Regions from separate parts of the Nocardioides xinjiangensis genome, predicted to be linked through region 1. Evidence: predicted binding sites of a transcription regulator. Region 1 holds the regulator's gene; each other region holds the start of a gene.

Region 1 (9,640 bases):
GCGGGGGCCGGTCGACGTCTGCCGCGCCTACGCGGACTGGAGCCGGTCCGACCTCGGCGCGTGGGCGGGTCGCCTGCGCCCGCAGGGGCTCTCCTCCTTCCACCAGCTGGCCGCCGACGGCGAGCAGGCGCTGGTGGCGATGGCCATCGACGCCGTCGACATCGCCCGCGAGGCCGCGGTCGACGAGGTGGTGATCGTCGGCGACATGACGTGCATGCTGCCCCTGGTGCACCGGCTGCACTCTGCGGGCGTGCGGGTGGTCGTGGTGGGTCCCGCACACACGGCGCACGACGTCCGCGCCGCGTGCGACGAGTTCATCGACTTCGACTCGCTGACGGAGGAGCGAGCGGTCGCGCTCGGGCGGCACCGCGCCTGAGGATCGGCCCCCCACCGTTGTCAGCCCTGCGCGAAACTGCTCGCGCAGGTGAGGTCGGGCGACCTACCCTTGCTGGTATATGACGAACGCACCTGACTTCAATCTGCGCGACGCCCTCGACGCCACCCGCGGCTGGGACGACGACACGATCGAGCTCGACGACGAGCTGCTCGCCGACCAGGACGACTTCGAGTCCGGCTACGCCGACGACACGGCGTACGACGACGAGGCCGACCCCGAGGAGCTGACGCTCGGCGCGCAGGAGCTGGCCGAGCGCCACGCCCTGCGCCGCGTCGCCAGCCTGCGCACCGAGCTCGAGGACATCACCGAGGTCGAGTACCGCCAGCTCCGGCTGGAGAAGGTCGTGCTCGTCGGCGTGTGGACCGAGGGCAGCGTCACCGACGCCGAGAACTCGATGGCCGAGCTCGCGCTGCTCGCCGAGACCGCCGGCTCCGAGGTCCTCGAGGCCGTCTTCCAGCGCCGCCAGAAGCCGGACCCGGCCACCTACATCGGCCGCGGCAAGGTCGACGCGATCCGCGAGATCGTGCAGGCGACCGGCGCCGACACCGTCATCTGCGACGGCGAGCTCGCGCCCAGCCAGCTGCGCAACCTCGAGGACCGGCTCAAGGTCAAGGTGGTCGACCGCACCGCGCTGATCCTCGACATCTTCGCCCAGCACGCGAAGAGCAAGGAGGGCCAGGCGCAGGTGGAGCTCGCCCAGCTGCAGTACATGAAGCAGCGCCTGCGCGGCTGGGGCGGCAACCTGTCCCGCCAGGCCGGTGGCCGGGCCGCCGGCGGCGAGGGCATCGGTGGCCGCGGTCCCGGTGAGACCAAGATCGAGACCGACCGCCGCCGCATCAACACCCGGATCGCCAAGCTGCGACGCGAGCTCAAGGAGATGCGCGGCACCCGTGAGGTCAAGCGGCAGTCGCGCCGCCGCAACCACGTGCCCAGCGTTGCGATCGCCGGCTACACCAACGCCGGCAAGTCCTCGCTGCTCAACCGGCTGACCGACGCCGGGGTGCTCGTGGAGAACGCGCTGTTCGCGACCCTGGACCCCACCACCCGGCGTACGACGACCTCGGACGGGCGGGTGTACACGATGTCCGACACCGTCGGCTTCGTGCGCCACCTCCCGCACGACCTTGTCGAGGCGTTCCGCTCGACGCTCGAGGAGGTCGCCGACGCCGACCTGCTGCTCCACGTCGTCGACGGCTCGCACCCCGACCCGGAGGGCCAGATCGCTGCGGTGCGACAGGTGCTCGCCGAGATCGGTGCGACCAAGGTCCCCGAGATCATCGTCATCAACAAGGCCGACGCCGCCGACCCGCTGGTGATCAGCCGGCTCAGGGCGCGCGAGCCGCACAGCGTCGTGGTGAGCGCGAAGACGGGCGAGGGCATCGAGGAGGCGCTGCGGACGATCGAGTCCGAGCTGCCGCGGCCGCAGGTCGAGTTCGACGTGCTGCTGCCCTACGAGCGCGGCGACCTGGTGAACCGCATTCACCAGGAGGCCGAGATCGGCTCGATGGAGCACACCGGCGACGGCACGCTCGTCGTCGGCCGGGCCAACGCCGACCTCGCCGGCGAGCTGGCGGCCTACGCCCGCTGACCTCGCGCGGGCGGAACCTTCGAGCGGGGCGGCGCGTTGAGCCGTCCGTGCCCGATTACGGGCGTCGAAGTCTCGTAGTAGAGGATGTCGCGCATGTCACGAGGTGTCTGGATCCGCTTCATCCTCGTGCTCGGCCTGCTGGCCGGGTGCGCGGCGCTCGCCGTCAACGTCAAGCCCAACCTGGGCCTGGACCTCCGCGGCGGTGCGCAGTTCGTCTTCGAGGCCGAGGGGACCGAGCAGACGCCCGCCAACGCGGAGAACGTCGACAAGACCCTGCAGGTCCTCCGCGGCCGGGTCGACGCCCTCGGTGTCGCCGAGTCCACCCTGGTCCGCCAGGGCGAGAACCGCATCCTGGTCGAGCTGCCCGGCGTGACCAACGACGCCGAGGCGCAGGAGGCCGAGGAGCGCATCGGCACGACGGCGAAGCTGACCATTCACGAGGTCGTCTCGACCACCCAGCCCGACGCCGAGCCCAGCAAGAAGAACAACCTCGTGCTGCCCTCCGACCAGGGCGACACCCTCGAGGTCGGTCCGACGGTCATCCAGGGCGAGGAGATCACCGGCGCCAGCGCGGTGCAGCGCGAGCAGAGCGTCGAGTGGGTCGTGGCCATCGACTTCAACGGCAAGGGTGGCGACACCTGGGCCGACATCACCGGCAAGGCCGCCTGCAACCCCTCCGGCGACCCCAAGCGCCGCATCGCGATCGTGCTCGACAACGAGGTCATCTCCTCGCCCGAGGTCAACACGGGGGTCGGCTGCAACGTCGGCATCCGCGGCGGCTCCACCGACATCACCGGCAACTTCACCTCGGCGGAGGCTCGCGAGCTCTCCGCGCTCATCGAGGGCGGCGCCCTGCCGCTCGAGCTGACCGCCATCTCCGACCGCCTCGTCGGCCCGTCGCTCGGTGAGGCGGCGATCGACGCCTCGATCGAGGCCGGCATCATCGGCCTCATCCTGACCGGCCTGTTCATCGTGATCGTCTACCGGCTCGTCGGTCTCATGGCGACCATCGCGCTGGCGTCGTACGCCCTGCTCGCCTATGCCATGCTCGTCGGGCTCGGGTCGACGCTCACGCTGCCCGGCCTCGCCGGCTTCGTGCTCGCCATCGGCATGGCGATCGACGCGAACGTCCTCGTCTTCGAACGAGCCCGGGAGGAGTACGCCGCCTACCCGTCCGCCGGGCTGCGCCGCGCCCTCGCGGTCGGCTTCAACAAGGCGTGGACCGCCATCATCGACTCCAACGTGACCACGCTGCTCGCGGCCGGGCTGCTGTTCTTCCTCGGCTCCGGTCCGATCAAGGGCTTCGGTGTCACCCTGTCCATCGGTGTCATCGCGTCGATGATCTCCGCGCTGATCATCGCCCGCGTGCTGTGCGACCTCGCGGTCTCCAACAAGGGCGTCTCGCGCCGGCCCGGCATCAGCGGCCTCGGCGACGTCGGCAAGGTGCGGGCCTGGCTGGACCGCAAGGACCCCGACATCATGAAGAACCGCGGCCGCTGGCTGGCCGTGTCGGGTGCGGCGACCGTGTTCGCCATCGCCGGCATCGCCACCCAGGGCCTCAACCTCGGTGTCGAGTTCACCGGCGGACGCCAGCTCGACTACTCCCTGTCCGAGGAGATCTCCGTCGACCAGGCCCGCCAGGCCGTGGCCGACGCCGGCTTCCCCGAGGCCGTCGTGCAGACCGCCGACACCGCCGACTTCACCGTCCGCACCGGCGAGATCTCGAACGAGGAGGAGCAGCGGATCGAGGACGAGCTCGCGGCGGTCGGCGGCGACGTGTCGAAGGTCGACGACCAGCAGATCGGCGCCTCCCTCGGCGAGGAGCTGCGCAACAACGCGCTCATCGCCTTCGGCGTCGCCTTCCTCGCCCAGCTGCTCTACCTCGCCTTCCGGTTCAAGTGGACCTTCGGCGTCTCGGCCGTCATCGCGATGGCCCACGACGTGCTGATCGTGGTCGGCATCTTCGCCTGGATGCAGAAGCCGATCGACGGCATCTTCCTGGCGGCAGCGATGACCATCATCGGTCTCTCCGTCAACGACACCGTCGTCGTCTTCGACCGGGTGCGCGAGCGGTGGTTCGGCTCGAAGCCCGAGGACGACTTCAGCTCGCTGGCCAACAAGGCCGCGGTCGAGACGGTGCCGCGCACCGTCAACACCGGCCTCGGCACGATGTTCATCCTCGCCGCGCTCGCGATCCTCGGCGGCGACTCGCTGCGCGACTTCTCGATCGCGCTGCTGATCGGACTCATCGTCGGCACCTACTCCTCGATCTTCACCGCCACCCCGCTGGTGACCTACTTCCAGGAGAAGTGGCCGATGAGCCGGGTCAAGAAGGAGAAGGTCGAGCGCGCGCCCGAGGACTCCGGCGCCGTCGTCTGAGCGGTTGGTTTGCTTTGGAATCCCCCGCTCAAGCGGGGGATTCCGAACTTCCGGGGGCGTGCAGACCCCCGGAAGTTCGCACAACCCTCGTGAGGTCCCGGGGCGTACGCTGCCTGGCATGTTCTGGATCCTGCTGATCGTCGTCCTGGGCGTGGTCGCCTACCGCTACCGCGTGAAGCTCCTCGCGAAGGTGCTCGGCCAGCCCGAGCGGCGCATCGAGCGCCAGATCGGCCGCAAGAAGAACCACTGACACCCGCTGTGGACGCGGTACGCCGAGCTGTCGGCGCCGCCCCGTAAGGTGCTCTGGTGCCCGCGACCGACACCGCCCCCGCGCCCGTGACCACCCCGGTCCCGACGGTGCTGGCCAAGGCGGTCACGGCCCTCGGCGGGCAGCAGCGCGACGGCCAGGTGCAGATGGCCACCGAGGTCGCCGAGGCGATGGAGGAGGGCCGCCACCTCCTCGTGCAGGCCGGCACCGGCACGGGCAAGTCGCTCGGCTACCTCGTCCCCGCGCTGCTCCACGACAAGCGCGTCGTCGTCGCCACCGCGACCCTCGCCCTGCAGCACCAGCTCGTCGAGCGCGACCTGCCGCGGCTGGTCGAGGCGGTCAAGGACGTCCCCGGCCTCGACACGTCGTACGCCGTGCTGAAGGGCCGCTCGAACTACGCCTGCCTGCACCGGATCCGCGCCGGCGTCCCCGACGACCAGGGCGCCCTCGTCGACGTCCCCACCGGCTCGATGGCCGAGAAGGTCCTCGAGCTGCGCGCGTGGGCGGAGGAGGAGTCCGAGCAGGGGGGCAGCGGCGAGCGGGACAACGCCCCTCGGCACACCGACCGCGAGTGGCGCCAGGTGTCGGTCAACCACCGCGAGTGCCTCGGCGCCGCGAAGTGCCCGTTCGGGCAGGAGTGCTTCGCCGAGCTCGCTCGCGAGAAGGCCCAGCGCAGCCACCTCATCGTCACCAACCACTCCCTCCTCGCGATCGACGCGATCGAGGAGGTGCCGATGATCCCCGACTACGACACGGTCGTGATCGACGAGGCCCACGAGCTGACCGCCCGTGTCACCCAGGCCGCCACCGACGAGCTCGGCGTCTCCGACATCGAGCGCGCCGCCCGGCGCGCGTCGCGCTGGACCGACGGCGCCGACGGCGACCCCGCGGGCGACCTCGAGGACGCCGCGCAGCAGCTGGCCGAGGCCATCGAGGCGACCCCGCCGGGCCGCATCGACCAGCTGTCGACCCAGCTCTCCGACGCGCTCGTGCTGGTGCGCGATGCGGCCCGCGCCTGCCTGTCGGCCTTCCCGCGCGAGTCCGGCGGCGATGGTGACGGCGACGCCGGGCGTACGCAGGCCAAGGGCATGGTGCAGGAGGTGTACGTCAACGCCGAGCGGATGGCCGCGGGCTCGCAGGCCGACGTGCTGTGGCTGGGGGAGGCGCGCGACCGGTTCCCGGCTCGGCTCCACGTCGCCCCGCTGCAGGTGTGGGGCCCGATGCGCGACCGGCTGCTGACCGACAAGACCGTCGTCTTCACCAGCGCGACGCTGATGCTCGGCGGCGAGTTCGGTGCGGTCGCGACCTCGCTGGGCCTCAAGCCGACCGAGCGCGTGGGCTCGCAGGTCGCCAGCCCCGACCCCGACTCGGCGCTGCCGTGGAAGGGTCTCGACGTCGGGTCGCCGTTCGACTACGGCCAGCAGTCGATCCTCTACGTCGCCCGCCACCTGCCGCAGCCCGGCCGCGACGGCCTGGGGCCGGCGCAGCTCGACGAGATCTGCGACCTCGTCGACGCGCTCGACGGGCGCACGCTGGGCCTCTTCTCCTCGCGCCGCGCGGCGGAGGCCGCAGCAGAGGCGGTCCGGGCCCGGTTGCCGCACCTCACGACGCTCGCGCAGGGCGACGCCCAGCTGCCGGAGCTCGCCAGGCAGTTCGTCGAGGACCCGCACACGTGCCTGTTCGGCACGCTGTCGCTGTGGCAGGGCCTCGACGTGCCGGGCGACACCTGCCAGCTCGTGATCATCGACCGGATCCCGTTCCCCCGCCCCGACGACCCGCTGATGTCGGCGCGCCAGAAGGCCGCCGACCAGGCCGGCGGCAACGGCTTCATGCAGGTCGCCGCCACCCATGCCGCGCTCCTGCTCGCGCAGGGCGCCGGTCGCCTCATCCGCACGACGTCCGACCGCGGCGTCGTCGCCGTGCTCGACCCGCGCCTGGAGACCGCGCGCTACGGCCGCTTCCTCAAGGCGTCCCTGCCGCCGATGTGGTCGACCACCGACCCCGCGCTCGTACGTCAGGCGCTCGCGCGGCTCGGCGCCGCCTAGCCCGGTCAGGGCGCGTAGCCGAAGAGCTGGTAGTCCCGGCGGTACATCGTCGCCACCAGCTCGCGTAGCTCGGCGGAGACCTGGCGGTCGCGCCCGCCGGGGGCGGTCTGGTTCCGCGGCGCGGTCGGCACGGCGGGGGCGCCGACGCCCTCGCAGACCTCGGCGAAGTCGCGGTCGAAGGTCTCGAGCCGGCCGACGAAGTCGACCCGGTTGAGGTCGATCATCCGGCTCTGGAGCGTGAGGTGCTGGTCGGTCCCTGGCACCGCGGACAGGTCCTGCGCAGCCGTCCAGTAGGCGAACTCCTCGACGGTCTGCATCCGCTCGTGGGTCGCGGCGTCGAAGTCGTAGTAGTTGTGGTCGACGACCTTGTCGTGCCACGCCGAGACGAACCGGTCCAGCGGGTCGCGCACGAACGCGAAGGTGAAGTAGTCGGCGAAGCTGGCGAGCGGGTAGCGCATCCGCATCGCGTGGTCGACGTCCATGCTGACGCCGTGCTGCTCGCAGTGGTGGCGGATCGTGCGCGTCGCGACCTTGGCCACCCGGTACCAGACGAACCGGTGGCTGTGGCTGATCGTCAGGTTGTACGCCAGCGGGCTGAGCCAGGCGGACTGCTCGCCCGCCGCGGCCAGCCGGTCGACCGCGGCCTGCGCCTCCGGCACGAGCCGGCGGCGGTTGCCCGGGCGCGTGCGGAAGACCAGTGGGTCGGGGACGGCGGACTCGGGCATCGGCGCGAGGCTACACCGGCGGCCGCGCGGCGCCGCGGGCCCGCCGCGCGGGTCGGCGTACGACGCCTCAGACGCGGCGCAGCACCGCGGTCACGACGCCGAGGATCGTGGCGTTGTCACCGGGGATGGGGTCGTAGGCCTCGTTGTGGGGCAGCAGCCAGACGTGGCCGTCCTTGCGCTGGAACGTCTTGACCGTCGCCTCGCCCTCGATCATCGCCGCGACGATCTGGCCGTTGGTCGCGGTCTGCTCCTGGCGGATCACGACGTAGTCGCCGTTGCAGATCGCCGCGTCGACCATGGAGTCGCCGGAGACCTCGAGCAGGAAGAGGGTGCCGTCGCCGACGAGCTGCTTCGGGAGCGGGAACACGTCGGTGACCTGCTCCTCGGCGAGGATCGGGCCGCCGGCGGCGATCCGGCCGACGACCGGGATGTTGACCGCGGCCGGGGCGGCGTCACCGATGCCCGTCTCGTCGATGCTGGTCTCGTCTGCGCTCGAGATGGAGCGGCGCGCGGCCATCACCTCGGGCAGGAACACCTCGAGGGCGCGGGGCCGGTTGGGGTCGCGCTTGAGGAAGCCCTTGCTCTCCAGCACGCGGAGCTGGTGGGCGACGCTGGAGGAGGAGGTGAGGCCGACGGCCTGGCCGATCTCACGCATCGACGGCGGGTATCCCTTGGACTCGATGGAGTCCTTGATCGTGGCCAGCACGCGCTGCTGGCGCGGGGTCAGGCCGGTGGCGTCCGGGGGTCCGTCGGGCATCTCGATGACGTTCTTGTCGTCGGACTTGGCCATGGGCTCCTCCAGTACGGTTGCCGGCTCCCTCCGCGGCTCGGATGGGACAGGAGCAGGTGTGCTCACCGTAGTCCTGTCGGCGGGAGGGGATCAAACACCTGTTCGAACTCCGCGTGTCGCGGTTGGCATCGGTGCTGGGCGTACGTGCGTTGCTGACCGGCGATCAGTTTCGTGCGCCGGGGCGCTTGGCGCGTGGCGAACGATTGTTCGACCTGGTGCTTGCGTTGTTCGAACAGGTGCTCTAACGTCGTACACACGTTCGATCGAACGTCTGCTCGACGCCGATGGCGAGAAGCCGCTGTCGGTGGCTCCGACTAGACATTCGCTCGACAGACACCCACGGCTGATCTTCCCCAGGAGGCCACCATGAGCACCCTCAGCCTTTCCCCCGCTTTCCGGACCCCGGTCACCCCGGCCCGCGCCCGCTCGACGGTGCGCCTGACCCGCCGTGGCCGACTGGTCGTCTTCCTGACCTCGCTGTTCCTGGTCCTCGGCGTGGCGTTCATGCTCGCCGGTGGTGCCGTCGGCACCGACGAGGCCGGAAAGCCCGCCCCGACCGAGATCGTCCAGGTCGCGCCCGGAGACACCCTGTGGGGGATCGCCAGCGAGATCGCGACCGACGGCGACGTCCGCTCCGTGATGAGCGAGATCGAGCGGCTCAACGCCCTCGAGTCCGCCGGCCTCTCGGCCGGCCAGAAGCTCCGCGTCCCGGTCGCCACCGACTGACGCGCGAGGCCTCCACCAGCCGCTTCGACCCCGGCTGGTGGACCAAGGGGAAGGCGAGGGGCGGGCCTGCGGGCCCGCCCCTCGGCGCATCTTCGGACGTCGTCCACAACTGAGGTTGCGAGGGTGGTTGACCGGCCACCGCGGTGGGTAGTTTCGTGGTGCAGGCGTTGTTCTCGGGAGGCACGACATGCACGTACGCCGCGCACTGGCGCTCATCCTCGCGGTCCCGCTGCTGATCGCCGGGTGCTCGGACGGCGAACCGACGACGGAGCCGACGCCGAAGATGCCCGAACCGTCGAGCTCGTCGCCTACCCCGACTCCGGTCGAGGCCGAGACGCCTGAGGCGGAGAGTCCGGAGGACTTCATCCGGCGCTGGGTCAAGGCCGGCGACGAGATGCAGGTGACGGGGGAAACCGCCACCTATGAGGCTCTGGTGGAGGACTCATGCAAGGCCTGCAAAACCTTCGTGAAGTCGGTCGAGAAGGTGTACGCAAGTGATGGCACGGTCGAATTCGCTGGCTCGACCATCAACAGCATTCGGTCCCGGAAAGGGAAGCCGCCGACTTTCCAAGTCACCAAGACCCTCCCTGAGACTGTCATCAAGCGCGGCCCCAGCGCCGAGCCTGAAGTGCTGCCAGCAGGCAGAACCACTCTTCTCGTGATTCTCAAACGTCGAAGTGACCAGTGGTCAGTGTCGTACTACGGGATTTTGTGATGTCCCG
Region 2 (9,640 bases), 1.7 Mb from region 1:
CCTCGCCCGGGCGCTGTCCTTCAACGGTCTCGCGAACGCGCAGCTGGTCGCCGCGATCAACGCCGGCGCCCACGTCGCCCCGGCGTTCGCCGGCGACACCGTCCACGCGTGGTCGGAGGTCCTCGACGCGGCCGCTCTCGACGCGCCGGGAGTCGGTGCGCTGCGGCTCCGGCTGGTGGCGACGCGGGGCCGCGACGAGTCCATGACGCTGCGCGAGGAGCGGGCGTACGTCGACGGGGTGCTGCTCGACCTCGACTACTGGGCGCTCGTGCCCCGCTGAGGCCCGCCGGTCGGCTCCGCCCGTCAGCTCCGCCCGGTCAGTCGTCGGACGGCGCGCCGCACGGCGGACCGCGGGGCGGACTCCTGCGCCGGGTCGGCGCGGGTCACCGCCGGGGGCCGGCGCGGCGACGTGCGCGTCTCGAGCTCGGTCGCGATGGCGTCGAGCGCGTCGTCGAGCGAGTCCGGCGCGGGCCTGTCGAGCCGCGCCAGGACGGCGGTGGCGGCCGAGCGCACCTCGTCGTCGTCCACCTCGTCCGGCGTCCGTCCCTCCCGGGGGGCGGCGGGCAGCAGGTCGTCGAGGTCGCCGACCACGTCGTAGGAGCGCCTGCGCAGGTCGGCCACGATCCCGTCGGCGCGTGCGCGCACCCAGGCGGCGTGCTCGCCGGGGAGCACGAACGGCTCCGGCCGGGCGCTGCCGGCCAGCACGTCGCGGGCGAAGCGACCCTTGGCGTAGCGGGTGAGCTCGAGCGTCCGGCGCTGGCGGGGGATCCGCGCGTTGACCCGGCGCAGCAGCTCGGCCTCGACGATGCCGAGCGAGTCGTTGGGCAGTCGCGGGTCGGTCGAGAGGTCGTCGACGTCGACGTCGAGCACGTGGGCGGCTCGTCGCCAGAGCTCGTCGCGCGGAGCGCCCGGGGGCGGCACCGTCACGACGTGGACGCGCTCGGGGGGCAGTCCGACCGTCCAGCGGTCGAGGATCGCGGGGACGTCCTGGTAGCGCCAGAACTTCCGGTCCGCGGCGCCGTCGCGGACGGCGTCGAGGAACGCGCCGTAGGGCTGGCGGGCGCCCTGCTTGACGCGTTGCTGCCACGCCGAGGGCAAGACCCGCGCGAGGTCGCGCACGGTGAGCACGAGGTGGACCTCGTCGGCCGCACCCGACACCTCGGCCAGCGCGCGCCGGGCCGCCTCGGGTGGGGAGTCAGAGAAGTGCTCGTGGCTGATGAGCACGTCGTCGTGCCACTTGCCCGCCTGCTCGAGCATCCGCTGCCACGCGCCCCGCTCCTCCGTCGAGAGCCTGCCGACGAGGGCGTCCATGCCCTTGACGACAGCTGCGGCGAGGAAGTGCTCGCGCATGACCGCGCCCGGCAGCAGCAGCCCTCGGTGGCGCAGGGTCTCGTGGTGCTGCCACCACAGGTCGTGGAGGTACGTCGTGCCCGACTTCGCGGTGCCGACGTGGAGGAACACGCGTCGGGCCATGCGGCGACCCTATCGCCGGCGCCCACGACGGGGCGGCAGACTCCTCCCGTGGCCTGGGATCGCGAGCTCTCCTCCGACGTGAGCAGGACGGCGTCGCGGGTCGTGCGCTCCTCCGCCTGGCCCGTCTGCTGCGCGAGCCCGACCGCTACCGGTCCGAGCTCGGCGACGCGGTGTACGACGCGATGCTGGCGGCGTCTCGCTGGGAGGTGCACCGGATGACGGGCGGCCTGGCCAACCGCGTCGACGTGCTGCGCAAGCCATGGCCGCGCGGGTAATCCCCTCGACCCGGCCCGACCGCTTTGGCAGGGTGGTGGCTCCGACCCTCACCAAGGAGGAGCCCATGGCCGACAAGGACGCCAACGCCGACCTCAAGGCGAAGATGCGCGAGGCCCTCGACCGCAAGAAGGGCCACCACCATCCCGACGACAGCGCAGCGGCGCGCGAGAAGGCCCACGGCTCGGAGGTCGGCGACCGCAACGTCGCCAAGCCGATGCACCGCCGCAAGTCCGGCGGGGGCGGCGTCTGACGCTGTCAGTCGTCACGTCCCACCGGCGACGGCGGGCCGCGTGAGGGACGTCATGGTGAGCGGTGTGGCGGGCCGGCCGGTCGTGCGTGGCAGACTCGCGGCATGTCCTCCGGCGGCCCCGACTCCTCTGGTCCCGAGCTCTGGATCGTCCGTCACGGCGAGACGGAGTGGAGCCGCGACGGACGGCACACCTCGACCACCGACCTGCCGCTGACCGAGGCCGGTGAGCAGGCCGCCACCTCGCTCGCGCCGCGGCTGGCCGAGGTGGCGTTCGACCTCGTCCTGACCAGCCCGCGCCAGCGCGCCCGACGTACCGCCGAGCTCGCCGGCTTCGCCGACGCGCAGCTCGACGAGGACCTCGTCGAGTGGGCCTACGGCGACTACGAGGGCGTCACGACGGCCGAGATCCGCGAGCAGGTGCCCGGCTGGACGGTGTGGAGCCACGCGTCGCCCGGTGGCGAGACGGCCGAAGGGGTGTCCGCACGGCTCGACCGCGTGGTGGCCCGGGCGCGCGAGCACGACCGGACGCTGGTGTTCGCCCATGGTCACTCGCTGCGGGTGCTGACGGCGCGGTGGCTGGAGCAGCCCGCCGAGGAGGGCCGGTTCTTCAAGCTCGACACCTCGACGATCTCGGTCCTCGGCTACGAGCGCGAGCACCCCGCGCTGCTGCGGTGGAACAGCTGACGTGCGCATCGACCTCCACACGCACTCCTCCGCCAGCGACGGCACCGACACCCCGGGCGACCTGGTGCGCGAGGCGGCTGCCGCCGGGCTCGACGTCGTCGCGCTCACCGACCACGACGCCATGTCCGGGTGGGCCGAGGCGCAGCGGGCGGCGGACGAGGCCGGCATCACGCTCGTCCCGGGCCTCGAGATCAGCACGACGTTCCGCCACCGGGGGGTCCACCTCCTCGGCTACCTGCCGGATCCGGCGTACCCTCCGCTCGTCGCCGTCCTCGACCGCATCCTCGCGGGCCGCACCGCACGCACGCCCGCGATGGTGGCCGCGCTGCAGGCACGCGGCATCGCGATCACCGAGGACGACGTACGCCGGGAGGCGGGTGGCTCCGTCGCGGCCGGTCGCCCGCACGTCGCCGACGCGCTGGTGCGCATGGGGATCGTCGCCGACCGCACCGAGGCCTTCCACGTGCTGCTGAACCCGGGCCGCCCCGGCTACGTCGACCGCTACGCGGTGCCGCTGGAGGAGATGATCCCGATCCTCACCGCCGCCGGGGGCGTCGCCGTCATCGCCCACCCGTGGGGCCGCAGCGGCGGCAGCGTGCTCGACGAGCCCGCCCTCGCCTCGTTGAAGGAGCTCGGGCTCGCCGGGATCGAGGTGGACCACCAGGACCACAGCCCTGCGTTCCGCGCGCGCCTGCGGTCCATCGCCGCGGACCTCGACCTCGTCGTGACGGGGAGCAGCGACCACCACGGCCTCGGCAAGGTCGACCACGACCTCGGGGTGAACACGACGGACCCCGAGCAGTACGAGCGGCTGCTGTCCCTCGCCGGCCGGCCGCTCGGCGGCTGACGTGCCCGACCGGATCCTCGTCTACGGCGTGACGGGGAGCGGCAAGAGCACCGCGGCGCTCGCCATCGGTGCCCGCACCGGTCTCCCGGTGACCCTCGTCGACGAGCTGACCTGGCTGCCGGGCTGGGTGCCGGTCGAGCAACCGGTGCAGCGCGCGGTGTTCACCGAGATCGTGGCAGGGGAGCGGTGGGTGCTCGACTCGGCGTACGGCGCGTGGCTGGACGTCGTGCTACCGCGGGTGCAGCTGGTGGTCGGCCTCGACTACCCCCGCTGGCTCTCGCTGGGGAGGCTGGTCCGCCGAACCGTCACGGGCGCCGTCACCCGCGAGCCACGCTGCAACGGCAACGTCGAGTCCTGGCGCAACATGCTCGGCCGGCGATCCATCATCCGGTGGCACTTCCAGTCCTTCGCGCGCAAGCGCACCCGGATGCGGGCGTGGGCCGCCTCGGCGGACGGGCCCGAGGTGCTGCTGTTCCGTCGTCCGCGCGAGCTCGAGGCGTGGCTGGCCTCGCTGGGGGACGAGCGTCCGGTGGCCGAGTAGGCGCGCGTCGCGGCAGTGCCTGCCGACGCTCGTGCGCTGGCTGTTGTTCATCTCAGTACTCCGATCGGTCAGCGTCGCCGTCGCCGTCACCCGCCGGTTCAGTGAGGGAGGGTGTGGGTACCCGTCGCGGCCACGACGCCCGGCGTGCCGCGCACGGACCGAACACGTGCTAGCCGACGCGTGCGACTGTTCGAAAAGAGTTCTCCACAGAGGTGTTCGGGCAGGTCAGGTTGTCGGTGGGGTCTGGGAGACTGGACGCATGTCCACCACCGCCCCGGCTGCTGTTGATCGGCCTTCGAGCCGTGCGGTGCTGGATCGTGCGGTGGCGGCGGTCGAGGTGCGGCGGCGGGCCGACGTGGAGGTGCTGGAGGCGGCGTTGGCGTGGGCGCACGCCCACGTGCTGGCACCGGACGCCGATGACGACCTGGTGGCGGGGTGGCGCTCGGACACGGTTGCGTCGGTGGGGAGCGCTGCGGGGTTGTTCGGGGAGCGGGCGCTGCCGGTCGCGGGTGCCGGGACGCCGCGGGTGGCGGAGTTCGCCGTGGTGGAGCTGGCGGCGGTGCTGGGGGTGTCGCACGAGGCGGCGTTGGCGCTGGTGGGTGACGTGCTCGACCTGGCCCACCGGCTGCCGCGGCTGTGGGCGCTGACCCGTGGGCTGCGGGTGCCGGTGCGGCTGGCGCGGGAGGCGGCGCGGGTCTCCCGCGACCTGGACCCGGTGGCGGCGGGGCATGCGGACCGGCTGCTGGTGTGGCAGCCGCGGCGGTTGAACCCGCACCGCATCGCGGTGCTGGTCCACGAGGCGCGGTTGTACGCCGACCCGGACCGGGCGGTCGCCGACCACGACCACGCGTTGGCGGCGCGGCGCGTCGAGGTGCACCACGACGACGGCGCTCCTGGCACGTCGGCGGTGTTCATGACGCTCGACACCGCCGACGCGGTCGCGTTCGACCACACCGTGACCACGATGGCCGCCACGATGCGCTCCCTGGGCCACCCCGGCGCGCTGGGCGTGCGTCGCGCGCACGCGGTCGGGGTCCTCGCCGACCCGCAGAAGGCACTGGACCTCCTGAGCGCCGTGGACGTCGCGGACCCCGATCGCGCCGTGGATCCCGACACCGACCCGGCGCTGTGCGTCGCCGAGGACGTCGCCTACGAACCCGCCACCCCGTTCCGACGCCCCACCAGCGGTGAAGACAGTGAGGGGGGTGAGGTGCGGCTGGTCGTGCACGTCACCGACCGCGACCTCCTCGACCACCCGGGCAGGGGGACGGGCATGGCGATGGGGAGCCGTGGTGTGGCGCGCTGCGACCGGCTCGGCCCGATGCTCCTGGGCCGGCTGCGGTCGTGGCTTCTCACCGCCGGACAGGTCACCGTGACCCCGGTGCTGGACCTCGACCCGCACACCACCGCCGTCCCCGCGGTGGACCGCCACGACCCACCCCCACGCATGGCCGAAGCGGTCCGGCTGCGCGACGATACCTGCGTCTACCCCCACTGCTCCCGCCCGTCACAGCGCTGCGACCTCGACCACATCACCGCCTACGTCCCCCTCGACGACGGCGGACCACCGGGCCAGACCCGCCCCGACAACCTTGCGCCGCTGTGCCGGCGTCACCACCGCGCCAAGACCTTCGCCGACTTCACCTACCACCGCCAACCCGACGGCTCCTACCACTGGACCCTGCCGTCCGGACGCACCGTCACCACCGACCCACCCCACCGACGACCCCAACCGCCCCGCTGAGCCCGACACCCACCCGGTGATCGGGCCACCGGCACGCCCGGACCTGCCGACGAGCGAGTCGTCTGCTCGGCGAGCGCAGCCCTGGCGACACCGCGGCCGTGCGAAGCGATGTTCTCCACTGCAAGCAAACCTCTAGCCTCTGAACATGGACAGCCGGTTCGATGACGCAGTGCTGGCGGGTGACGGCTTCCGCCTCAGCCCTCTGGGCGAAGGCGACGTCGAGGACGTCACCTCGGCATGTCGTGACGAGACCACCCAGCGATGGCTACCGCTTCCGAAGCCGTACACCGCTGACGCAGCGCGTGGGTTCATCCAGGAGATGGCACCCGAGATGCACACGAGCGGCGCGGGTCTCGTGCGACGGATCGAGATCGCTGGGAGGCTGTGCGGCGTCATCGACCTGAAGAACACCGACTGGCTCGTGCGTCAGACCGAGATCGGCTACTGGGTCGCGCCCTGGGCGCGAGGACGCGGGCTGGCGGGCAAGGCGTCCCGGGTCCTGTCCGACTGGGCCATGTCTGACCAGGGCATGGCGCGGGTCGTGATCCAGTGCGCCACCGGCAACAAGGCTTCGCAGAAGGCGGCTGAGTCGGCCGGGTTCATCCACGAGGGCGTCGCGCGGTCGGCCGGACTCGTTCACTCCGGAAGGGTCGATCTCGCCGTCTACAGCAAGATCGCGTCGGATCTCCACCTCGCGTAGGCATCGCATCGCCGCGTCTGTGCGTGCGTTCGTGCCGATGGCGTGCCACGTGGTAGGAACCCACGGCCCCATGTCGTCCTCCTGCCTCCTTCTGGGTCCTGCACGCACCGCCTGCCGGACCCCGCTCGTGCACGACCCGCCGCGAAGGGGCCGCCAGGGTCCATACTGACCGACATGGAGGGTGGGGCCGGGCGCGAGACGTCTGTGTTCCGCGCGGCCGCGACCGACGGACACCATGCTGCCGCCTCACGCGACCAGCTGTTGTTCGCGGCCATGCACACCTCGCCGGACGCCTTCGTCGTCCTCGACCACGAGGACCGGGTCGAGTGGTGGAACCGCGCGGCGGAGCGGCTCTTCGGATGGTCGGTGGAGGAGGCGGTCGGGCAGCCGCTCACCGACCTGGTGGTGCCGGAGCCGTACAAGGCGGCCCACGACGAGGGGCTCCGGCGCCGCGCGGCCGGTGGGCGTCCGCGGCTGGGAGCCGACCCCGTGCAGGTCGAGGCCGTGTGCCGGGACGGCCGCCACATCCTCGTCGAGCTGAGCGTCGGCGAGCTGGAGTGGGACGGTGGTCCCCGGTTCCACGCCTTCATCCGTGACGTGACCGACCGGGAGTCGGCTCGGACGGCGCTCGAGCTCAGCGAGAACCGCTTCCGGATGGCGTTCGAGAACGCGCCGGTCGGCATGCTCCTGACCGAGGTCGGGGACGCCGACTTCGGACGCGTGATCTCGGCGAACCCGGCGGCTGTGAAGATGCTCGGCTACTCGCAGGAGGAGCTGTGCTCCATGTCGTGCGGCGAGATCACGCACCCGGACGACGCGCGCCGCGACGCCCGGCTGGTTCCTCGGCTCCTCAATGGTGCAGTCGACAAGCTGCAGTACGAGAAGCGCTTCATCGGTCGCGACTGCCGACACGTCTGGGTGGCGTTCAGCGCCACCGTCGTGCGCGAGGTCGACGGCTCGCCGATCCACAGCATCCACCAGCTCGTGGACGTCACGCAGCGACGCTCGGCCGCGCAGGAGCTCGTCCGGCTCAACCGTGAGCTGCGCCGGGCCAACGAGGAGCTGGCCGCGGCGAACGCCGAGCTCGACGGCTTCAGCGCGGCCGTCGCCCACGACCTGCAGAACCCGCTGACGGCGATCGCGATGCACGCCGACCTGCTGGCGGAGTCGGAGGGGGAGCGTGCCACGGCGCTTCGTGCCGCCGCGGCGATCGCCCGCGCCGCACGGCGGATGAACTCTCTGATCGAGGGCCTGCTGGCGTACTCGCGCGCCGAGGGCGCCGCGCTGCGCCGCGAGGAGGTGGACCTCGACGCCTTGGTGGACGACGTCGCGAACGAGCTGGCCGTGCTGTCCGACCGCCCTGTCCGCGTCACCCGCGACGACCTGCCGTCGCTGCACGTGGAGGCGATCCTCTTCCGCCAGGTGGTGTCCAACATCATCGGCAACGGCCTCAAGTACGTGGCGCCCGGAGTGGTGCCCCACGTGCACGTCAGCGCCGAGAAGGACCCCGCGACGCACGCGTGGACGCTGCGCTTCGCCGACAACGGGATCGGCGTCGCGCCCGAGTCGAGGGAGCGGGTCTTCGAGGCGTTCCACCGCGAGGCGACGGCGTACCCCGGGACCGGCATCGGGCTGGCGACTTGCCGACGGATCGTCGAACGGCACGGAGGCAGGATCTGGATCGAGGGCGGGACGGCGGGCGGGACCGTCGTGTCCGTCCGGCTCCCCGTCGACGGGGACGCATGAGCCCGTCGCCGGCTCCTCGCCGAGGTGCTGCGCGCCGGCGGCCGGCCTGCGTCAGTCCGGCCGGCCGTGGCGGGCGACGTGCTCGGCCGCGACCTCGCGCAGCTTGACGTTGGTGTGCTGCGACTGCGTGGCCAGCACGGCGAACGCCTGCTGCGCGTCGAGGCCGCGCCGGGCCATGAGCAACCCGACCGCCTGGCCGATCACGCGTTGCGACTGCATCGCCGTGCGGAAGTTCTCGAGGTCCGAGCTGGCCTGCATCCACGCGGCGTGCAGGTCCTGGGATCGGGCGTAGAGGTCGCTGTCCGCCTCGTCGAGCGACGGCACGACCTCGAGCTGGCGCCCTGACCGGACCTGCATCCACTCCGTCACGTCGGTGACGCGGTGGAGCAGCAGCGCGACCTCGCCGTCCTCGTCGAGGACCGGCACGTTCACCGGGCTCCACCACCGCTCGACGAAGTCGCCGGTGTTGGGGTCGAGCAGGTCGTACTTCTGCACGGGCATGGGGTCGGGCGCCTTCGTCGCCAGGACGCGCTCGAGCGAGGCCCGGAGGTTGCGCACCCCCGTCGCGGCCGGGTCGCCCGGGTTGTCCGGGAACACCTCGAAGACCGGCCGGCCGACGATGTCCTCGCGCCGCGTGCCCGTCACCGCCTCGCGCGCCCGGTTCATCCCGACGATCACGAGGTCGGGCATCAGGACCAGGTACGGCGTCGGCGTCGCGTCGAACACCGCGCCGTAGTCCACCGCGGGCTTGCTCATCCGACCTCCCCGTCGTCGAACCGCGATCCTAGGTTCGCCGCACGCCGGCCCGCCAGCCGGGCCGCCACCGCGGACGGTGACCGGCGTGCGGGCTCACCGCCCCCACCGACTGCGTCAGCCGCAGGGCGCGGTTGGGGATGGCCTTGGTGAGCAGCCGGATCGCCTTGTACTGCGCCCCCGGCACGGAGTAGGCCCGCCGCTTCGCGAAGTCCTCGAGCGAGGTGCGGACCAGGAAGTCGGCGTCGAGCCACATGAAGCCGTCGCCGCGCCGGACCTGCATCCGCTCGTGGAACTCGGTCTTCGTGAAGCCCGGGCACAGCGCCATGACGGTGACGCCGCGCGACGCGTACTCCAGGTGCGCCCACTCGCTGAAGCTGTTGACCCACGCCTTGGCGGCGGAGTACGTGCCGCGGGGGAGGAAGGCGGCGACGCTGGAGACGTTGATGATGCCCCCGTGGCCGCGCTCGGCCATCGCGCCGAGGGCGGCGTGGCTGAGCCGGAGCACGGCGGTGACCAGCACCTCGAGCATCGCCGTCTCCTCGTCCGCGGTGTTGTCGAGGAAGCGCTTCCTGAGCCCGAAGCCGGCGTTGTTGACGAGCAGGTCGACCGGGCGGTCGCGGTCC
Region 3 (9,640 bases), 250 kb from region 1:
GGCGGGCACACCGGCCGCGACCTCGAGCAGGTAGCGACCGTAGATCGCGGCGTTGTCGCTCGACCCCCGCGCGACGAGCAGCACGCGGCGCCGCCCCTCGGCGAGCTCGCGCAGGCGCGGCTGCTCGGGCACGAGGTGCTCGATCGTGCGCCGCGCCGCGGCCGGCTGCTCGGCGATCTCCGACGCCATCCGGGTGGGGCTGCCGGCGGCGGTGCGGTCCGGGTCGGTCATGAGGTCGTCCTTGACAAGGTCGAGGGGCGGGAGCCATGCTCCCCACTGGTACGTACCAGACCGTACCAATGGATCCCGCAGACGTCGAGAGGACGACATGGCCCGCCGGATCGACGACGGCCCTCGGCCCAAGCACGCGCAGCTGAGCGACGCGCTGGCCGAGCTCGCGACCCACGAGCTCGGACCCGACACCGCCATCCCGTCCGAGCGCGAGCTGATGACGACGTACGACGTCTCCCGGGCCACCGTCCGCAAGGCCATCGACAGCCTCGTCGCCGGGGGCCTCCTGCACCGCATCCAGGGGAAGGGCACCTTCGTCGCCCGGCCGCGCGTGGAGAGCCGCCTGCACCTGGCGTCGTTCTCCGAGGACATGCGCCGGCGCGGGCTGACCCCGTCGACCCGGCTGATGCTGGTCGACGAGGAGCGGCCACCGGCCGAGGTCGTGCGCGCCCTTCACCTCGGCGCGCGCGGCACCGCGTGGCGCATCGACCGGGTCCGGCTCGCCGACGGGCAGCCGATGGCGATCGAGCAGGGGTGGTACCCGCGGGCGCTGCTCCCCGACCTCGACACCGAGGACCTCGCGGGGTCGCTCTACACGCTGTTCGCGAACCGCTACGGCCTCGCCATCGACGCCGCCGAGCAGACCCTCTGGGGAGAGGCGGCCGAGGGCGCGACGGCGCGCCGCCTCGAGGCGCCGGTGCACACCCCGCTCCTCGTCTTCCGCCGCGTCTCGAGCGCGGCCGGGCGACCGGTCGAGTACGTCGTCTCGCGCTACCGCGGCGACCGCTACCAGGTCCACATGAACCTCGGCGCCCAGCAGGGCACCACAGGAAGAACCAGCACGATCGGAAGGAAACGATCCTCATGACCACCCAGGACGCCGCCGCGGGCGGCACCGAAACACAGAAGCGCAGGCTCAACCTCGCGCCGGTGCAGAAGTTCGGGCGCAGCCTCATGCTCCCGATCGCCGCCCTCCCCGTGGCAGCGCTGCTGCTGCGCCTGGGGCAGGCGGACCTCCTCGGCGAGGACGGCCTCGGCTGGGTCGACGTGGCTGCCGTCATCGGGGCGGCGGGCAACGCGCTGTTCGCCAACCTGCCGCTGCTCTTCGCCGTCGGCATCGCCATCGGCATGGCCCGGAAGTCCGACGGCTCGACCGCCCTCGCCGCCGTGGTCGGCTACCTGGTGTTCCGGGGCGTCGGCGACGCGATGTCCCCGGTCATCCTCGAGGGTGACGAGCTGATCAACTACGGCGTGCTCGGCGGCATCGTCTCCGGCCTCGTCAGCGCCTGGCTGTGGCAGCGCTACCACCGCATCTCGCTGCCGCCCTACCTCGCGTTCTTCGGCGGCCGCCGGTTCGTGCCGATCCTCACCGCCTTCGCGATGCTCGTGATCTCGGTGCTGATGAGCTTCGTCTACCCGGCCTTCGACGCCGGCATCACCTCTCTCGGCGAGTGGGTGACCGACAACGCCGTCCTCGGCGGCTTCGTCTACGGCACCATCAACCGCCTGCTGATCCCCCTCGGCCTGCACCACATCCTCAACAACCCGCCGTGGTTCATCTTCGGCGAGTACACCTCGGGCGGTGAGACCTACCACGGCGACATCGCGCGCTTCCTCGCCGGCGACCCGACCGCCGGCGCCTTCATGACCGGCTTCTTCCCGATCATGATGTTCGCGCTCCCGGCCGCCGCCATCGCGATCTGGCACGAGGCCAAGCCGCAGAACAAGAAGCTCGTCGGCGGCATCATGCTGTCGGCGGCGCTGACCGCGTTCCTCACCGGCGTCACGGAGCCGCTGGAGTTCGCGTTCATGTTCGTGGCGTTCCCGCTGTACGTCATCCACGCCCTGCTGACCGGCACCTCGCTGGCGCTGGTCAACGCCCTCGGCATCAAGGACGGATTCGGCTTCTCCGCGGGCCTGTTCGACTACGTCCTCAACTTCGGCATCGCGACCAAGCCGCTGTGGATCATCCCGATCGGGCTCGGCTACGCGGTCGTCTACTACTTCCTCTTCCGGTTCGTGATCCGCAAGTGGAACCTCAAGACGCCGGGTCGCGAGGACGACGACGCCGCCACTGACGGGTCGGTCCTCCAGCAGGACAACGCCTGACGTGATCGTCTCGGCAGCACAGGTGGTCACCCCGGCGCGGATCCTCGCGCCGGGGTGGCTGCACCTCCGCGGCGAGCGGATCGTCGAGGTGGGCGAGGGGGCTCCGCCGCGCGCCTCCGACGTCGACCTCGGTGACGTCACCGTCTCCCCCGGCTTCATCGACCTCCACGTCCACGGCGGCGGGGGCGCGTCGTTCGACTCGGGGAAGGCCGACGCGGCCGAGGTGGTGGCCGACACCCATCTTCGTCACGGCACCACGTCGATGGCGGCCAGCCTGGTGACCGACACGCCCGCCCGGATGGCGGCCGCCCTGCGCGAGCTCGCCCCCCTCGTCGACGACGGCCGGCTCGCGGGCATCCACCTCGAAGGACCGTGGCTGAGCCCGCAGCGCTCGGGCGCCCACCAGCCCGGCTCCCTGGCCGACCCCGAGCCCGGGGCGATCGAGTCGCTGCTCGCGGCCGGGGACGGCGCCGTGCGGATGGTGACCCTCGCGCCCGAGCTGCCCGGCGGGGTCGACGCCGTACGCCGTCTCGAGGCCGCGGGCGTGGTCGTCGCCGTCGGGCACACCGACGCGACGTACGCCGAGACCCGCGCGGCCCTCGACGCCGGCGCCCGCCTCGGCACCCACCTCTTCAACGCCATGCGCCCGCTGCACCACCGCGACCCCGGCCCGGTGGGCGCGCTGCTGGACGCCCCGGTCGACGTCGAGCTGATCGCCGACGGCGTCCACCTGCACCCCGCCGTGCTGCGCACGGTCTTCGCCGCCAAGCCGGGGCGCTGCATACTCGTCACCGACGCCATGGCCGCCGCCGGCGCTCCGGACGGCGACTACCGCCTCGGGCCCATGGCGATCGAGGTGCGCGAGGGCGTGGCCCGGCTCGCATCCGAGGGCGGCACGGGCGCGATCGCGGGCTCGACGCTCACCATGGACGCGGCCGTGCGCTTCGCCGTCCGCACCGCCGGCCTGCCGCTGCTGGACGTCGTGCACGCGGCGAGCACGGCCCCGGCCGCCGCCTGGGGCCTGGCCGACGTCGGCGCGCTGGAGGCCGGTCGGCGGGCTGACCTCGTGGTGCTCGACGACGCGCTCGAGGTCGTCCGCGTGATGCGGGCCGGAGCGTGGGTGCGGCGCTAGCCCGCTGGGCGACCCCGCCTCCCCCGCCTCAGTCCTCCAGGTCCTCGCCGTCGGCCGTCTCGGACCGGCGCCGTTCCTCGGGATCGTCGTAGCGCACCGCCTCGTCGGGGAAGTCCTCGCCGGTCGGGTGGCCTCCGGCCGGCGATCCCTCGGCCGGGTCGTACTCGCCGCGCGCGGCCGCCCACTCGGAGGTGGACGACGGCTCGGCCGCCTCCTGGTCGTCGTCGAGCCTGCCGAGCTGCTCGGAGCCGTCCTGGGTCATGTCGGTCCTCTCGGGTCGTCGGATGCCCGACCGGTTACCCGCGGGAGCGGCCTGCATGCGCCCGGGCGCCGGTCGTCGCGCCGCGCGGGTGCCGGCGTGCACTCTGGCTACCGCCGTCGTGATGTCCCTGAGCGGCTGATCGCTCACCGGGCCGCTCCCCGCCCGCGGGCGGCGACAGCGCGCGCCCGTCGAATCGGTGTGGCGTCCGATGTGTCGTCCGGCTGTCGTCCCACAGCCATGGCCTCGGCGCCGAAGCGACTCCCCCGCGGGCTTGTACCTCGAAGCTGAGGGCCTCGGACGCCGACGGCGCCCGAACCGCGACCGGGCTGCGCTCGACCGGGCGTGCCGGTGGCCCGATCACGGGGTGGGTGTCGGGCTCAGCGGGGCGGTTGGGGTCGTCGGTGGGGTGGGTCGGTGGTGACGGTGCGTCCGGACGGCAAGGTCCAGTGATAGGAGCCGTCGGGCTGGCGGTGGTAGGTGAAGTCGGCGAAGGTCTTGGCGCGGTGGTGACGCCGGCACAGCGGTGCCAGGTTGTCGGGGCGGGTCTGGCCCGGTGGTCCGCCGTCGTCGAGGGGGACGTAGGCGGTGATGTGGTCGAGGTCGCAGCGCTGCGACGGGCGGCCGCAGTGGGGGTAGACGCAGGTATCGTCGCGCAGCCGGACCGCTTCGGCCATGCGTGGGGGTGGGTCGTGGCGGTCCACCGCGGGGACGGCGGTGGTGTGCGGGTCGAGGTCCAGCACCGGGGTGACGGTGACCTGTCCGGCGGTGAGCAGCCACGACCGCAGCCGGTCCAGGAGCATCGGGCCGAGCCGGTCACACCGCGCCACACCACGGCTGACTGTGCCCACCCCCGTGCCCATCCCCGTGCCCATGCTTTGGTGGTCGAGGAGGTCGCGGTCGGTGACGTGCACGACCAGCCGCACCTCGCCCCGCTCGCTGCCCTGACTGTCTCCGCCGCCGCTGCCGCTGGTGGTGGGGCGTCGGAACGGGGTGGCGGGTTCGTAGGCCGCCTCCTCGGCGACGCACAGCGCCGGGTCGGTGTCAGGATCCACGGCGCGGTCGGGGTCCGCGACGTCCGCGGCGCTCAGGAGGTCGAGTGCCTTCTGCGGGTCGGCGAGCACCCCGACCGCGTGCGCGCGGCGCACCCCGAGCGCGCCGGGGTGGCCCAGGGAGCGCATCGTGGCGGCCATCGTGGTCACGGTGTGGTCGAACGCGACCGCATCGGCGGTGTCGAGCGTCATGAACACCGCCGACGTGCCCGGGGCGCCGTCGTCGTGGTGCACCTCGACGCGCCGTGCCGCCAACGCGTGGTCGTGGTCGGCGACCGCCCGGTCCGGGTCGGCGTACAACCGCGCCTCGTGGACCAGCACCGCGATGCGGTGCGGGTTCAACCGCCGCGGCTGCCACACCAGCAGCCGGTCCGCATGCCCCGCCGCCACCACGTCCAGGTCGCGCGAGACCCGCGCCGCCTCCCGCGCCAGCCGCACCGGCACCCGCAGCCCACGGGTCAGCGCCCACAGCCGCGGCAGCCGGTGGGCCAGGTCGAGCACGTCACCCACCAGCGCCAACGCCGCCTCGTGCGACACCCCCAGCACCGCCGCCAGCTCCATCACCGCGAACTCCGCCACCCGCGGTGTGCCCGCACCTGCGACCGGCAGCGCCCGCTCCCCGAACAACCCCGCAGCGCTCCCCACCGCCGGGACCGTGTCCGGCCGCCACCCCGCGACCAGGTCGTCATCGGTGTCCGGTGCCAGCACGTGGGCGTGCGCCCACGCCAACGCCGCCTCCAGCACCTCCACGTCGGCCCGCCGCCGCAACTCCACCGCGGCCACCGCACGATCCAGCACCGCACGGCTCGAGGGCCGATCAACAGCAGCCGGGGTGGTGGTGGACATGCGTCCAGTCTCCCAGACCCCACCGACAACCTGACCTGCCCGAACGCATCTGTGGAGAACTCTTTTCGAACACGCTGCCGAGTCGCCGGGGCGAGCGAGCGCCGGGCCTCGAGCGCCGTCCTAGGCTGGGCGCATGGACGCACGCGCATGGGACGAGCGGTACGCCGCGAGCGACCTGGTCTGGTCGCGCGAGCCCAACCAGCTCGTGGCCGCCGAGCTCGCGGACCTCACACCCGGCACGGCGGTCGACCTGGGGGCCGGGGAGGGTCGCAACGCGATCTGGCTGGCGAGCCGCGGCTGGTCCGCCACCGCCGTCGACTTCTCCCAGGTCGCCCTCGACAAGGGCGCCCGGCTCGCGGCCGACCTCGGGCCGGCGGCGCCGGACGTCACGTGGGTCTGCGCCGACGCGACGACCTGGCGCCCGTCCGCGCCGGTGGACCTGGTGGTGGTCGCGTACCTGCAGCTGCCGGCCGACGAGCGGCGCCGGGCTGTCCGGGGTGCGGTCGAGAGCCTGCGCATCGGCGGGACGCTGCTGCTCGTGGCGCACGACGCGACGAACCTCACGGAGGGCACCGGTGGCCCCCGGGACCCGGCCGTGCTGATGACGGCCGAGGACGTCGTGGCCGACCTGGCCGGCCTCGACGTCGAGGTGGTGCGCGCCGAGCGCGTCGCCCGTCAGGTCACCGCGGACGACGGCCACGGCGGAGAGGTGCGTCGTACGGCCTGGGACTGCGTGGTCCGGGTGGTCAGGCGCTGACCGCAGCAGGTCAGCGCCCGACCACCCGGAGGTTCAGCGGGTCAGCCGCACACTCACCCGCTGGGTGCCGCCGTCCTCGAACCGGACGACGAGCACGGCCTTGACGGTCGCCTTCTTGCCCAGCAGGGCACGAGCCCGCTTGGTGAGCTTGAGGGTGACCTTGTCCTTCTCACGCGAGTCGAGGTCGAACGTCCCGGCGCCGAGGCGCTTGCCGTCCTTCCCACGCGTGCGGAGGACCGCCTTGCCCTCGCACCCGACCGTTCCGCAGCGGACCGTGAGCTTGGCCTTGCGACGGTTGGGCGTCGCGTCGGCCTTCTCGCCCTTGACCTTCACCGACGGCGCGTCGGCCGGCGGGTTGGTCGGCGGGGTCGGGACCGGCGCGGGGGTCACGACCTTGACCTGGGCCTTGCCCTGGCCCGCGTCGTGCGCCACGTCTCCGGCGTACTTCGCGACCAGCTCGACGGTCCGTCCGGCAGCGAACGGGCCGACCTCGAAGGTCGCCTTGCCGTCCTTCAGCGTCGCGGCGGGCAGGTCGGTGCCGTCGACGGACAGCACCACCTCACCGGTCGGCGTCTCCTGTGCCGCAGACGTCACGGCGACCTCGACCTGCGCCTTCTTGCCCGTCTGGAGCTGCTCGGGCGCCGTGACGGTCACCGTCGCCGGCACGTTCTCCGGGTCGGCGAGCTCCTTGACCTGGACGTCGCGGTAGAAGACGCTCTCGCCGCCACCGTGGTTCTGCAGACCGATGTAGGACGGCCACTTCAACCGGTTCTCGTCGGTGCTGGTGAAGTCGTTCACCAGGACATCGTTGAGGTAGATCCGGATCCGCTTGCCCTCCACCTTGATCTCGTAGTGGTTCCACTGGCCCACCGGCTTGAGCGCGGCGTCGCGCGCGGTCAGGTCGGCCGACTGGAAGTTGTAGATCGCACCCGTCGTGCTGTCCGGGTCGTCGGTGGCGTCGATCTGGATCTCGTAGCCCTGGTTGACGGCCACCCACGGGTCGGTGCCCGGGTTCGGGAACCCGACGAAGACGCCGCCGTTGTCGTCCTTGACGAGCTTCCAGTCCAGCTGCAGCGAGTAGTCGCCCTCGAGCGGCTCGGAGTGCCACAGCAGGCCGAGGCCGCCGTTGGTCTTCAGCGTGCAGTCCGCCTCACGGGTGAACACGCCGGGGCCGGCCATGTTCCAGTCCTCGAGGCTCTCCGCGGTGCCGTCGAACAGCGTCCGGTAGCCCGGGTCGGCCGTGGTGGCCTCGCAGGCGTCGGGCTCGACGACGACCTCGTCGCTGACGCGGAACCAGTCGAACGCGCCGACCTGGCTGCCGGTGCCGTTGTAGGCGGCGACACCGATCTTGGGTGCGACCAGCCCCGTGGAGGGGTAGCCCGCGCCCATCGACTGCCACGTCGCGCCCTGGTCGACCGACCAGCGGCCCTGGATCGCGGTGCCGGTCGAGACCATCTGCAGCTGCAGGTCGTCCGGAGCGGCGCCGTCGGGCAGGTCGGCGTTGGTGTAGACCATGTCGCCGTTGATGCGGCGACCCAGCTCGAGCACCCAGTCGCCGTCCGGCTTCTCCATCGCGACGAACTTGGCGTAGTTCGTGGCGCTGGTCCACGCGACCAGACCACCCTGCAGGTAGTCGTCCGTGCCCGTCATCGTGAGCTGCGTGGTCGCGGCCCACGGGCCCTCGGCGGGCGCGTTCTGCAGGACCATGTTCTTCGCGTCCACCGCACCGCCGGACAGGTCGCCGGCCTGGGCGTTGATCCGCAGCTGGCCACCGGCCACCGCGACGCCGGTCGACGTCTTGTTCAGGATCGTGCTCCAGCGGCAGGTGTCGAGCGTGGTGCCGTCGAACTCGTCGTCGGCGCTGGGAACCTGACCGGGAGCGCAGGCCTCACGGGCACCGAGGTCGAGGTAGTCGATGTTGACGTTGCCGTTGTCGCCGGCGTCGCGCTGGATCTTGACGACGTTGGCGCCGGCCCGCAGCTCGAGCTGGTCGGTGACCGAGCCCCACTCCTTCCACGTGGCGAACGGCGGCAGCGACAGCTTCTTGGCGAAGACGCCGTTGACGTAGACCGACATCACCTTGGTCTGGTTGGGCTGCGGGTTCGGCCCGTTGGCGTAGCCGAGCTTCACGTTGTGGTAGCCGGCCGCCGTCGCGGTGACGTCGAAGGTCACGGACGCGCCGTCGACCTCGAAGCCACCGACGTACCCGGTGCCGCTGTAGCCGGCGTGCTCGGTCTGGACCCGGTTGCGGTCACCGGTGATGGTGCCGGCCTCGGCCTCGACGCGACCGCCGGTCGGGTCGACGAGCTTGACGTGGTCGAGGTTGACGTGGCCGTCGTCGCCGGTCTCGTAGGCGATCTCGACGCGCGTCGCGCCCGCGGGCAGCGTCACCCGGGTGGTGAACGTGCCCCACGTCTTCCAGTCGGCGAACGGCGGCAGCGAGATCTGCCGACGCTCGTCGCCGATGTAGAGGCTCATCTTCTTGGTCTGGTTGGGCTGCGGGTTCGGCCCGTTGGCGTAGCGGATCTGCAGGTCGTACGAACCGGCCCGCGGCGCCACGACGGTGACCGCGCTGCCGGACCCGACGGTCTGGATGCCGTCGACGAAGCCCGAGCCCGTGTAGCCGGCGTGCTCGGTGTCGATGCCGGCGGTGCCGGACAGCTCGCCGTCCTCGAGCTCGTAGATGCCGTCCGGAGCGGGCTCCGGCTCAGCCTCGACGTAGCCGGGGTAGCTGTTCAGGGTGTACCAGGCCTCGGTGCTCCACAGCGTCTCGCCGGTGGCGGACTGGAACGGGCGCGGCGAGCGCAGGTGGACGACCCGGTCGGGCTTCATCCCGTCTACCTGCAGGGTGACCGTGCGGCCGTCCTCGCTGGCGGTCGCGCTGGTGACCGCGAGCGACTCCTCGTCGAGCTTGGGGCCGCCGTACTGCGCGGTGGCCCGGTAGCGCCACTGCTTGAGCTGGTACTTCGACGCGAGGTCCTGCAGCGTCGCCGGGGCGAGCGGCTGCGTGTACTCGATCTCGAAGCCGCCCTCGACCACGTCCATCGACTTCATGTCGAAGGGCGTCTTGCCGCTCAGGTCGAGCTTCTGCAGGCCGTAGCGCAGCTTGCCGGTCTGGCCCCAGTTGCCACCGGCGCCGAGGCCACCGATGACCAGCGAGCCGTTCGGAGCCTTGAGCACGCGGCTGACGCCGGCCTCGAGGCCCTGCGTCATCCGGAAGAGGGCGCCCTGGTAGCGGCCGTCGACCTTCTCGA

The links. The regulator LexA, encoded in region 1, represses DNA repair genes until DNA is damaged. The targets are predictions, from matches to a motif close to TCGAACANNTGTTCGA.
Region 2: J3P32_RS13350 (HNH endonuclease signature motif containing protein) is a predicted target of LexA. The motif match lies at 4,230-4,245, and genes of this name have one in related genera.
Region 3: J3P32_RS04455 (HNH endonuclease signature motif containing protein) is a predicted target of LexA. The motif match lies at 5,695-5,710, and genes of this name have one in related genera.

The regions. Positions count from the first base shown of each region.
Region 1 is NZ_JAFMSW010000001.1:1,173,697-1,183,336, reverse strand. Features, by position in the region: gene J3P32_RS05545 (NYN domain-containing protein) at 1-376, shown strand, start outside; gene hflX (GTPase HflX) at 456-1,985, shown strand; gene secD (protein translocase subunit SecD) at 2,079-4,364, shown strand; gene J3P32_RS18115 (hypothetical protein) at 4,483-4,614, shown strand; gene J3P32_RS05530 (ATP-dependent DNA helicase) at 4,671-6,677, shown strand; gene J3P32_RS05525 (sulfotransferase family 2 domain-containing protein) at 6,683-7,402, opposite strand; gene lexA (transcriptional repressor LexA) at 7,470-8,192, opposite strand; gene J3P32_RS05515 (LysM peptidoglycan-binding domain-containing protein) at 8,559-8,918, shown strand; gene J3P32_RS05510 (hypothetical protein) at 9,106-9,633, shown strand.
Region 2 is NZ_JAFMSW010000001.1:2,829,589-2,839,228, forward strand. Features, by position in the region: gene J3P32_RS13320 (MaoC family dehydratase) at 1-280, shown strand, start outside; gene J3P32_RS13325 (hypothetical protein) at 304-1,473, opposite strand; gene J3P32_RS13330 (DUF5302 domain-containing protein) at 1,814-1,999, shown strand; gene J3P32_RS13335 (histidine phosphatase family protein) at 2,102-2,683, shown strand; gene J3P32_RS13340 (PHP domain-containing protein) at 2,685-3,530, shown strand; gene J3P32_RS13345 (P-loop NTPase family protein) at 3,532-4,071, shown strand; gene J3P32_RS13350 (HNH endonuclease signature motif containing protein) at 4,331-5,815, shown strand; gene J3P32_RS13355 (GNAT family N-acetyltransferase) at 5,961-6,515, shown strand; gene J3P32_RS13360 (sensor histidine kinase) at 6,690-8,261, shown strand; gene J3P32_RS13365 (ANTAR domain-containing protein) at 8,313-9,017, opposite strand; gene J3P32_RS13370 (SDR family NAD(P)-dependent oxidoreductase) at 9,046-9,640, opposite strand, start outside.
Region 3 is NZ_JAFMSW010000001.1:927,329-936,968, forward strand. Features, by position in the region: gene J3P32_RS04430 (SIS domain-containing protein) at 1-231, opposite strand, end outside; gene J3P32_RS04435 (GntR family transcriptional regulator) at 329-1,099, shown strand; gene J3P32_RS04440 (PTS transporter subunit EIIC) at 1,096-2,340, shown strand; gene nagA (N-acetylglucosamine-6-phosphate deacetylase) at 2,342-3,472, shown strand; gene J3P32_RS04450 (hypothetical protein) at 3,501-3,734, opposite strand; gene J3P32_RS04455 (HNH endonuclease signature motif containing protein) at 4,112-5,629, opposite strand; gene J3P32_RS04460 (SAM-dependent methyltransferase) at 5,763-6,386, shown strand; gene J3P32_RS04465 (family 16 glycoside hydrolase) at 6,420-9,640, opposite strand, start outside.